DNA from 4 places in the Geodermatophilus sp. CPCC 205506 genome. Region 2 is predicted to be linked to each of the others. Evidence: riboswitches for the same ligand, from Rfam matches in the RefSeq annotation. Region 2 holds a riboswitch; each other region holds the start of a gene.
What was found. A riboswitch is a leader RNA that binds a small molecule or an ion and turns the genes downstream of it on or off. The one in region 2 is predicted to bind S-adenosylmethionine.
Positions count from the first base shown of each region.

Region 1: another riboswitch for S-adenosylmethionine. It lies ahead of MY520_RS17435 (LLM class flavin-dependent oxidoreductase); the one in region 2 lies ahead of thrC (threonine synthase).
Region 3: another riboswitch for S-adenosylmethionine. It lies ahead of MY520_RS18640 (bifunctional o-acetylhomoserine/o-acetylserine sulfhydrylase); the one in region 2 lies ahead of thrC (threonine synthase).
Region 4: another riboswitch for S-adenosylmethionine. It lies ahead of MY520_RS17375 (aminotransferase class V-fold PLP-dependent enzyme); the one in region 2 lies ahead of thrC (threonine synthase).

Region 1 is NZ_JALPKP010000030.1:61,818-64,011, forward strand. Features, by position in the region: gene MY520_RS17435 (LLM class flavin-dependent oxidoreductase) at 1-1,015, opposite strand, end outside; SAM riboswitch class IV at 1,279-1,390, opposite strand; gene MY520_RS17440 (FAD/NAD(P)-binding protein) at 1,613-2,194, shown strand, end outside.
Region 2 is NZ_JALPKP010000062.1:22,429-24,622, forward strand. Features, by position in the region: gene thrC (threonine synthase) at 1-1,146, opposite strand, end outside; SAM riboswitch class I at 1,159-1,286, opposite strand; gene MY520_RS24580 (HAD family hydrolase) at 1,346-2,167, shown strand.
Region 3 is NZ_JALPKP010000034.1:22,811-25,004, reverse strand. Features, by position in the region: gene MY520_RS18645 (amino acid ABC transporter ATP-binding protein) at 1-651, shown strand, start outside; SAM riboswitch class IV at 736-851, shown strand; gene MY520_RS18640 (bifunctional o-acetylhomoserine/o-acetylserine sulfhydrylase) at 895-2,190, shown strand.
Region 4 is NZ_JALPKP010000030.1:48,978-51,171, reverse strand. Features, by position in the region: gene MY520_RS17375 (aminotransferase class V-fold PLP-dependent enzyme) at 1-1,319, opposite strand, end outside; SAM riboswitch class IV at 1,348-1,461, opposite strand; gene MY520_RS17370 (LLM class flavin-dependent oxidoreductase) at 1,691-2,194, shown strand, end outside.

The DNA of each region.
Region 1 (2,194 bases), on a different contig from region 2:
GCAGCGGGACGACGTCGTCCACCAGCGCCTCGAGGTCGGTCGGGAGGACGGCCGGGCGCACCACCACGCCGTCGACCGCGGTCGTCCAGACCGCGATCAGGTCGGCGAGGTCCTCGGCGTCGCCGACGTGCTCCACCGTGCCCGGGTCGGTCCGGGACAGCGCCTGCAGCCGGTTCCTCCGGTCGGCGGCGTCCGGGCCCAGCCAGGCGACGACGTCGGCGAGCACGGCGACCTGGCGCGGGTCGTGGCCGGCCTCGGCCACCCGGGCCCGCACCTCGGTCGCCTGGGCCGTGGCGGCCGCGACGCCGGCGGCGGAGATCCGCACGACGTCGGCCCGGTGCGCGGCGACGGCGAGCGCGGCGGGGGAGTCGGCCCGGACGACGACCGGCGGGCGGCCCTGCGGCGAGCGCGGCGTGATCGACGCGCCCGCGACCGAGAAGCGGGGACCGCGGAAGTCGACCGGGTGGATCCGGTCGCGGTCGACGAACCGGCCGGTGGCCACGTCGCGGATCTCGGCGTCGTCCTCCCAGCTGTCCTCGAGCCGGGCGACGACCTCGGCGACGTCGTCGGCCTCGGCCCACAGCTCGTCGTCGGGCTCGGCGCTCTTCCGGCCGAACAGCGCGGCCTCCTCGGGGGTGCGGCTCACCCCGATCTCCCAGCCGGCCCGCCCGCGGCTCACCCAGTCGAGGGTCTGCACCGCCTTGCCGACGTGGAACGGCTCGGTGTGCGTGGTGGTCACCGTCGGCACGAGACCGATGGACGTGGTCAGCGGGGCGAGCCGGGAGGCGGTCAGCAGGGCGTCGAGCCGGCCGCGGACCCCGCCGTCGGCGTCCTGCACCCCGAACGCGTCGGGGAACAGGGCCAGGTCGAGGCCGCCACGCTCGGCGGTGCGGACCAGGCCGGCCCACCGCGCGGGGTCGAACAGCCGGCCCGGCTCGGCGACCGGCAGCCGCCAGGCGGCGGGGTGGGCTCCGGCGTCGGTCAGCTCGACGCCGAGGAGGGGGGTGCGGGACATGCGGGTGCTCCCTGTCGGACGGGTGGTGGAGAGGACGCGGGCACGCCGCCGGCACTCCCGGGACAGGGGGAGCGGCGGGAGCGGGCGGTGCCGCGGAGGACCGGGCGGGCCGGTCAGGAGGGGGACGTCGTCAGCGACAGAGCGCGCTGTCGGTGCGCAGCAGGTCGACCGTCGGACGGCCGACCAGGTCGGCGGAGAGGTCGCGGACGCCCGGCGTCGACGCGGTGCTCACTGTCGGTGCTCCTCGATCTGGGCCCCGGAGGGCTGCGGACTTGCGGACGCGGATCGCGTCCGCCAGGTCGTCACCCGGGGCACCCCGTCGCAGCGGAGGGTTGCCGGCCAGCGAGCCGGGGCTTGGTGCTGGCACTCAGGACCTGAGCCGGACCCTAGACACGGACCGGCATTCCCGTCAAACCCGATCGATTTGGTAGACATTGTGTCGGCGCCACCCGGCGTCCGCATCGGGAGGAGGGGACGTGACGCGACCGGAGCTCGCCCAGCGGCGGCACGTCGACCTGCTCCGCACCTGCAGTGCCCTGTGTCCGGAGGACGCGACCACGCCCCGCCCTCCCTCCTCCGGCTCTGGAGTCCCCCCGCATGTCCCCGCTCGTCCCTGACCGGCCCACCCTCTGCGTCGTCGGCGCCGGCCCCACCGCGATCGGCGTCCTCGAACGGCTCGCCGCCTCCGCTCCGGAGCTGTCCGACGGCCGCCGGCTGCAGGTGCACCTGGTCGATCCGTTCCCGCCCGGTGGCGGCCGCGTCTGGCGGGCCGAGCAGCCCGACCTGCTCTGGGCCAACTCCCTGGTCGGCGACGTCACCGTGCTGCCCGACCCCTCCGTCGTCGTCGAGGGCCCGGTCGCCGAGGGCACCACGCTGTGGGAGTGGGTGCGCGACGTCGCCCGCGCCCGGCCGGCGGAGGACCCGGTCGGCCGGGAGGCCCGCCGGCTCGGGCCGGCGTCCTTCCCGTCCCGGCCGCTGGTCAGCGCCTACCTGCGGTGGGTGCTCGACACGGTGGTCGCCGCGGCCGCGCCGTGGCTGGACGTGCACCTGCACGCCACCCGGGTGGTCGACGTGCACAGCGGCCCCGGGGGCGCCCGCGTGCGGCTGGCCGACGGCGCCGAGCTCAGCGCCGACGCCGTCCTGCTCGTCCAGGGCCACCTCGACGCGCACCCCACGGCC
Region 2 (2,194 bases):
GAGCTGGCGCAGCACCGCGACCGTGACGCCGCCGGCGGTCTCGGCGAACACCCCGGTGGTCCGGGCGAGGTCGCGGATGCCCTGCACGATCTGCTCGTCGTCCACCCGGCCGACCGCGCCACCGGTGCGCCGGATCGCGTCGAGCGCGTACGGGCCGTCGGCGGGGTTGCCGATGTTGAGCGACTTGGCGATGCCGGTCGGCTTCACCGGCTTGACGACGTCCCACCCGTTGTCGAAGGCCGTGGCGATCGGGTCGCAGCCGGCCGACTGGGCGCCGAAGATCGTCCACTCGCTCGCCTCGACGATGCCGGCGGTGGTCAGCTCGCGGAACGCCTTGTCCACCTTGGTGAGCAGCGAGCCCGACGCCATGGGGATGACGACCTGGGCCGGGATCCGCCAGCCGAGCTGCTCGGCGATCTCGTAACCCATCGTCTTGGAGCCCTCGGCGTAGTAGGGCCGCACGTTCTGGTTGACGAAGGCGGTGTCCTCGAACTCGTCGGTCTCGGCGAGCTCGCTGGTCAGCCGGTTGACGTCGTCGTAGGAGCCGTCGACGGCGACCAGCGTCTGCCCGTAGACCGCCGACTGGACGACCTTGCCCGGCTCCAGGTCGCTCGGGATGAACACGAACGACGGGATGCCGACCCGCGCGGCGTGCGCGGCGACCGAGTTGGCCAGGTTGCCGGTGGAGGCTGCGGCGATCTTGGTGTAGCCCAGGCGCTTGGCGGCGGTCGCCGCGAGGCTGACCACGCGGTCCTTGAACGAGTGGGTGGGGTTGGCCGAGTCGTCCTTGACCCAGAGGCCCCCGGTGACGCCCAGCTCCGCGGCCAGCCGGTCGGCCCGCACCAGCGGGGTCAGGCCGGGGTCGAGCGAGACGCGGTCGGCCGGGTCCTGCCCCACCGGCAGCAGTGCGACGTAGCGCCAGATGTTCTGCGGGCCGGCCTCGATCTGCTCGCGGGTGACCGCGCGCATGATCTCGGGGTCGTAGTCGACCTCGAGCGGGCCGAAGCACTCGGCGCAGGCGTGCTCGGCGACCAGGCCGAAGGTGGCGCCGCAGTTGCGGCACACCAGCCCGCGGGCCGGACACGGGGGCACCGGGCCACCGGCACCGGAGTCGGCCTGAAGGGAACCGGGAGCGGTCAGGGTCATGCGACGACTACCTCCTCATCTTCCCCGCGGCGGGCCGTCGAGCCGCGCGGGACGGAATTGGCACCTCTCGCCGCGGAGTGCGCGGTCGGCGGTTGCCGGGGCTTCATCGGGCCGTGTCCCTCTGCCCCTCTGGATGAGTGGAACGCACCGACTGTACCCAGGTGACCGTCGTCGCTGCGGACCCGGCCACGATGAGTCCGTGACTGCGCGGATCGTCTACACCGACCTCGACGGCACGATGGTCGGCCCCCGGGGCTCCTTCTGGCACACCGCCGCCCGCGACCTCACCGCCGGCCCGGCCACCGCACTGCTCGACCTGCACCGGGCCGGCGTCCCGCTCGTGCTGGTCAGCGGGCGGACGTTCGAGCAGGTGGTGGAGGCGGCGCGGATCTTCGCGGCGGACGGCGCGATCGCCGAGCTCGGCTCCGTCGTCGGCTGGGACGGCGGCCGCGGCGTCCACCGGCTGACCGGGGAGCTGCCCGCCGAGCACGCCGCGCGGGCCCCGATGGAGGTGATGGCCGAGCTCGGCGTCGTCGAGGACCTGCTGGCGCGCCACGCCGGCCGGCTGGAGTGGCACGCCCCCTGGCACGCCACCCACACGACCGACGCGCTGCTGCGCGGCCGGGTGGACCCCCTGGCCGTCGACGCGTACCTCGCCGAGCGCGGGCACGGCTGGCTGACGCTCAACGACAACGGGTCCATCCCGGCGACGTCCCGGATGACCCTGGCCCCCGACGCGCTGCCGCCGCGGGTCTACCACCTGATGCCGCGCGGCATCTCCAAGGGCGCGGCGATCGCGTGGGACCTCGAGCGGCGCGGCCTGACCCCCGACGACGCGGTGGCGATCGGCGACAGCGTCAGCGACCTGGAGATGGCGCCGGCGGTCGGCCGGCTGTGGATCACCGCGAACGGGGCGACCGTCGACGGGATGGCCGACCTGCTGGCCGCCGTCCCGAACGTGGCGGTGACCGGTGCCGCGATGGGCGAGGGCTGGGCCGAGGCCGTCCGCGCGAGTCTCTGATGGAGTGGTTCTGTCGGCGTCACGCCG
Region 3 (2,194 bases), on a different contig from region 2:
CCCTCCGGCTCGGGGAAGTCGACGTTCCTGCGCTGCATCAACCACCTGGAGAAGATCGACGCCGGCCGGCTGTGGGTGAACGGGCACCTGGTCGGCTACCGCGAGCACGGCGGCAAGCTGCACGAGCTGCCCGACCGGCAGGTCGCTGCCCAGCGCCGCGACATCGGCATGGTCTTCCAGCGGTTCAACCTCTTCCCGCACATGACGGCGCTGGAGAACGTCGTCGAGGCACCCACCCAGGTGAAGGGCGTGCGCAAGGCGGAGGCCCGCCGGCGGGGCGTCGAGCTGCTGGAGCGGGTGGGCCTCGGCGACCGGGTGCACAACTACCCGAACCAGCTCTCCGGCGGCCAGCAGCAGCGGGTGGCGATCGCCCGGGCCCTGGCGATGGAGCCGCAGCTCATGCTCTTCGACGAGCCGACGTCCGCGCTGGACCCGGAGCTCGTCGGCGAGGTCCTCGACGTCATGCGGGGGCTCGCCGGGTCGGGGATGACGATGGTCGTCGTCACCCACGAGATGGGCTTCGCCCGCGAGGTCGGCGACTCCCTGGTCTTCATGGACGACGGCGTGGTCGTCGAGGCCGGCGACCCGCGGCGCGTGCTCGGCGACCCCCAGCACGCCCGCACCCGGGCGTTCCTCTCCAAGGTGCTCTAGGGCCGGCCTCCGCCGCCTGACCGGCCCCGATGCGCCTGGGGCCCCTGTGCCGGGTGTGCTCCCGTCTGCATAAGATCGCGTCTGGCTCACGAGAGGCAGTGCGAAGCACCTGGCTGGCTGCCCGGCAACCTCGACTCCGTCCGAGGTGCTCCAGGGGAAGAGCCGGCCGGTCGGCGCCCGCCGTCCGGCAAGGACGGAGGTCCTCGCGCGCCGCGGGGTCTCCCGATGAGAGGAGACCGGCGCATGCCCGACCCCCAGAGCTGGAGCTTCGAGACCCGGCAGATCCACGCCGGCACGAGCCCCGACCCGACCACCGGGGCCCGTGCCCTGCCGATCTACGCCACCACCGCCTACCAGTTCCGCGACGCCCAGCACGCCGCGGACCTGTTCGCGCTGGCCGAGATGGGCAACATCTACACCCGGATCATGAACCCGACGCAGGACGCGCTGGAGCAGCGCGTGGCCTCGCTGGAGGGCGGCGTCGCGGCGCTGGCGGTGTCGAGCGGGCAGTCCGCCACGACCCTGGCGCTGCTCAACATCGCCGAGTCCGGCGACCACGTCGTCGCGTCCGCCTCGCTCTACGGCGGCACGTACAACCTGCTGCACCACTCGCTGCCCAAGCTCGGCGTCACCGTCTCCTTCGTCGAGGACCCCGACGACCCGGAGAACTGGCAGTCGCTGGTCCAGGAGAACACCAAGGCCTTCTTCGGCGAGACGATCGGCAACCCCAAGGGCGACATCCTCGACATCAGCGCGGTGTCGGAGGTGGCGCACCGCAACGGCGTCCCGCTGATCGTCGACAACACGATCGCCACCCCGTTCCTCATCCGGCCGATCGAGTTCGGTGCCGACGTCGTCGTGCACTCGGCGACCAAGTACCTGGGCGGGCACGGCACGGTGATCGCCGGGCTGATCGTCGACGCCGGCAACTTCACCTGGACCGGCGGGAAGTTCCCCGGCTTCACCGAGCCCGACCCGACCTATCACGGCGTCGTCTACGCCGACCTCGGCGCGCCGGCGTACGCGCTCAAGGCACGGGTGCAGCTGCTGCGGGACCTCGGCCCGGCGATCTCGCCGTTCAACGCCTTCCTCGTCGTGCAGGGGATCGAGACGCTGTCGCTGCGCATGGAGCGGCACGTGGCCAACACCCAGCGGGTCGCGGAGTTCCTCGAGGCGCACGACTCCGTCGACCGGGTCAACTACCCGGGGCTGGCGTCGTCCCCGTGGCACGCCGCGCAGCGGAAGTACGCGCCGCGCGGCGCCGGCGCCGTCCTCACCTTCGAGCTGCACGGCGGGGTCGAGGCCGGCAAGCGGTTCGTCGACGCGCTGGAGCTGCACAGCCACGTGGCCAACATCGGCGACGTGCGCAGCCTGGTCATCCACCCGGCGTCGACGACGCACTCGCAGCTGACCGCCGAGGAGCAGCTGACCACCGGCGTCACCCCCGGCCTGGTGCGGCTGGCGGTCGGCCTGGAGGGGATCGACGACATCCTCGCCGACCTGGAGGCCGGCTTCCGCGCCGCGAAGTCCGCCGAGTGAGAAG
Region 4 (2,194 bases), on a different contig from region 2:
GCGCCGGCCAGGCCGGCCAGGGGGCGGGGGTCGTCGGCCGGCGCCCACCGCCCCGACCGGACGGCGTAGTCGACCGCCGGCCCGCGGTCGAGGAAGGCGGCCAGGCCCTCGAGGAGCCGGTCCACGTCGGCCGCGGTGGTGGCCAGCCCCACGCTGGCCCGCAGCGCCCCCTGCGGCACGCCGAGCCGGGCCAGCAGCGGGTGCGCACAGAACCGGCCGTCCCGCACGCCGACGCCGTGCTCGGCGGACAGGACGGCGGCGACCAGGCCCGGGTCGGCCCCGTCGACGGTGAACGAGACGACGCCGGTGGGCGCGGTCGAGTCCGGCCAGATCCGCAGCCGGCGGACGCCGGGCAGGGCGTCGAGCCCCGCCTCCAGCCGGTCCCGCAGCGCGAGCTCGTGGGTCTCGAGCGCGCCGTCGGGCAGCGCCGCCAGCGCGTCGCAGGCGGCGGCCAGCGCCACCGCCCCCAGCACGTTGGGGGATCCGCCCTCGTGCCGGTGCGGGGCCGCGGCCCACGTCGTCCCCTCGACGGTCACCTCGTGCACCGCCCCGCCGCCGGCGAGGTGCGCCGGCGCGTCGTCCAGCCAGTCCCGCCGGCCGACCAGCGCGCCGGTGCCGAAGGGGGCGTAGAGCTTGTGGCCGGAGAAGGCGACGTAGTCGGCGCCGGTCGCGGCCAGGGAGAACCGGCGGTGCGGCACCAGCTGCGCGCCGTCGACGGCGACCCGGGCCCCGGCGGCGTGCGCCAGCTCGACGACGTCGGCCAGGGGCAGCGCCTCGCCGGTCACGTTGGACGCCCCGGTGACCGCGACCAGGGCGTAGCGGCCGCGCACCAGCTCCGCGGCCAGCTCGCGCAGGGTCGCCGTCACCGTCGCCTGCGTGGGCAGCACGGTCGTGGCGGCCCGGCGCTGCCACGGCAGCAGGTCGGCGTGGTGCTCACAGTCGAGGACGAGCACCCGATCCCCGGCGGGCACGCACCCGGCCAGCAGGTTGAGCGCGTCGGTCGTGTTCCGGGTCAGCACGCAGACGTCGTCGACGCGGGCGCCGACGAAGCCGGCGACGGTGTCCCGCGCCGACTCGTAGAGGGCGGTCGACACCTGGGAGAGGTAGCCGGCGCCGCGGTGCACGCTGGCGTAGAGCGGCAACGCCTCGGCCACCCGGTCGGCGACGGCGACCAGGGCGGGCGTGCTGGCCGCGGTGTCCAGGTCGGCGTACGGGGCGCGGCCGGCGGGCACCAGCGGCACCTCGGTGTCCGCGCCGACGACCGGCAGCAGCGGGCAGCCGGCCGGAGCGGCGGGACGGGACAGGACAGCGCCGGTCACGGGGCCTCCTCGGTTCGGGACCCGTGCGGGCCCGCGCTTGCGGACGCCGGTCGGCGCCCGCCGGGTCGTCACCCGGGGCACCCCATCGCGGAGGGAGGGTTGCCGGCCAGCGAGCCGGGGCTTGTCGCTGGCGCTCTTGACCTGCCGGGCAGCGTGACATGCGACCCGGTTACCCGTCAAACCCGATCGGGATGGTAGAGATATGTCCGTGCCCGCCGTCCCCACCTCGACCGCCGCCGCTCCGCGGCTGGTCCGGCGTGTGCACGTGGACCTGGGCCGGGTCTGGTCCGCGCGCTGTCGCTGACGCCGCCCCGCGTCCCCTCCCCCGGCCGCCCGTCCCGGGCGGCCCCCGTCACCCCTGAGGACCACCCGTGCCGATCGAGTTCCTGGGCATCGCCGCCACCAACGACGGTTCCGAGACCACCCCGCGTTCGGGGCCGAGCTTCGACAAGGAGTTCACGCTGCGGCTCGGCCGCGCGCACGAGGACTGGGGGTGGGACCGCGTGCTGTTCGCCTACGGGTCCGGCTCCCCCGAGCCGTCGGCGGCCGCCGCGTTCCTGCTCTCGCACACCGAGCGGCTGCAGGTGCTGCTGGCCCACCGGCCCAACGTCAGCTACCCGACCTTCGCCGCGAAGACCTTCGCCACGCTGGACCGGATCGGCGACGGCCGGCTGACCGTCCACTTCATCACCGGCGGCACCGACGCCGAGCAGCGCCGCGAGGGCGACCACCTGACCAAGGACCAGCGCTACGGCCGCACCCGCGAGTACATCCAGATCGTCAAGAAGGCGTGGACCTCGCACGAGCCCTTCGACTGGGACGGCGAGCACTACCGGTTCGCCGACTTCGTGAGCGACACCTTCCCGGTGCAGCAG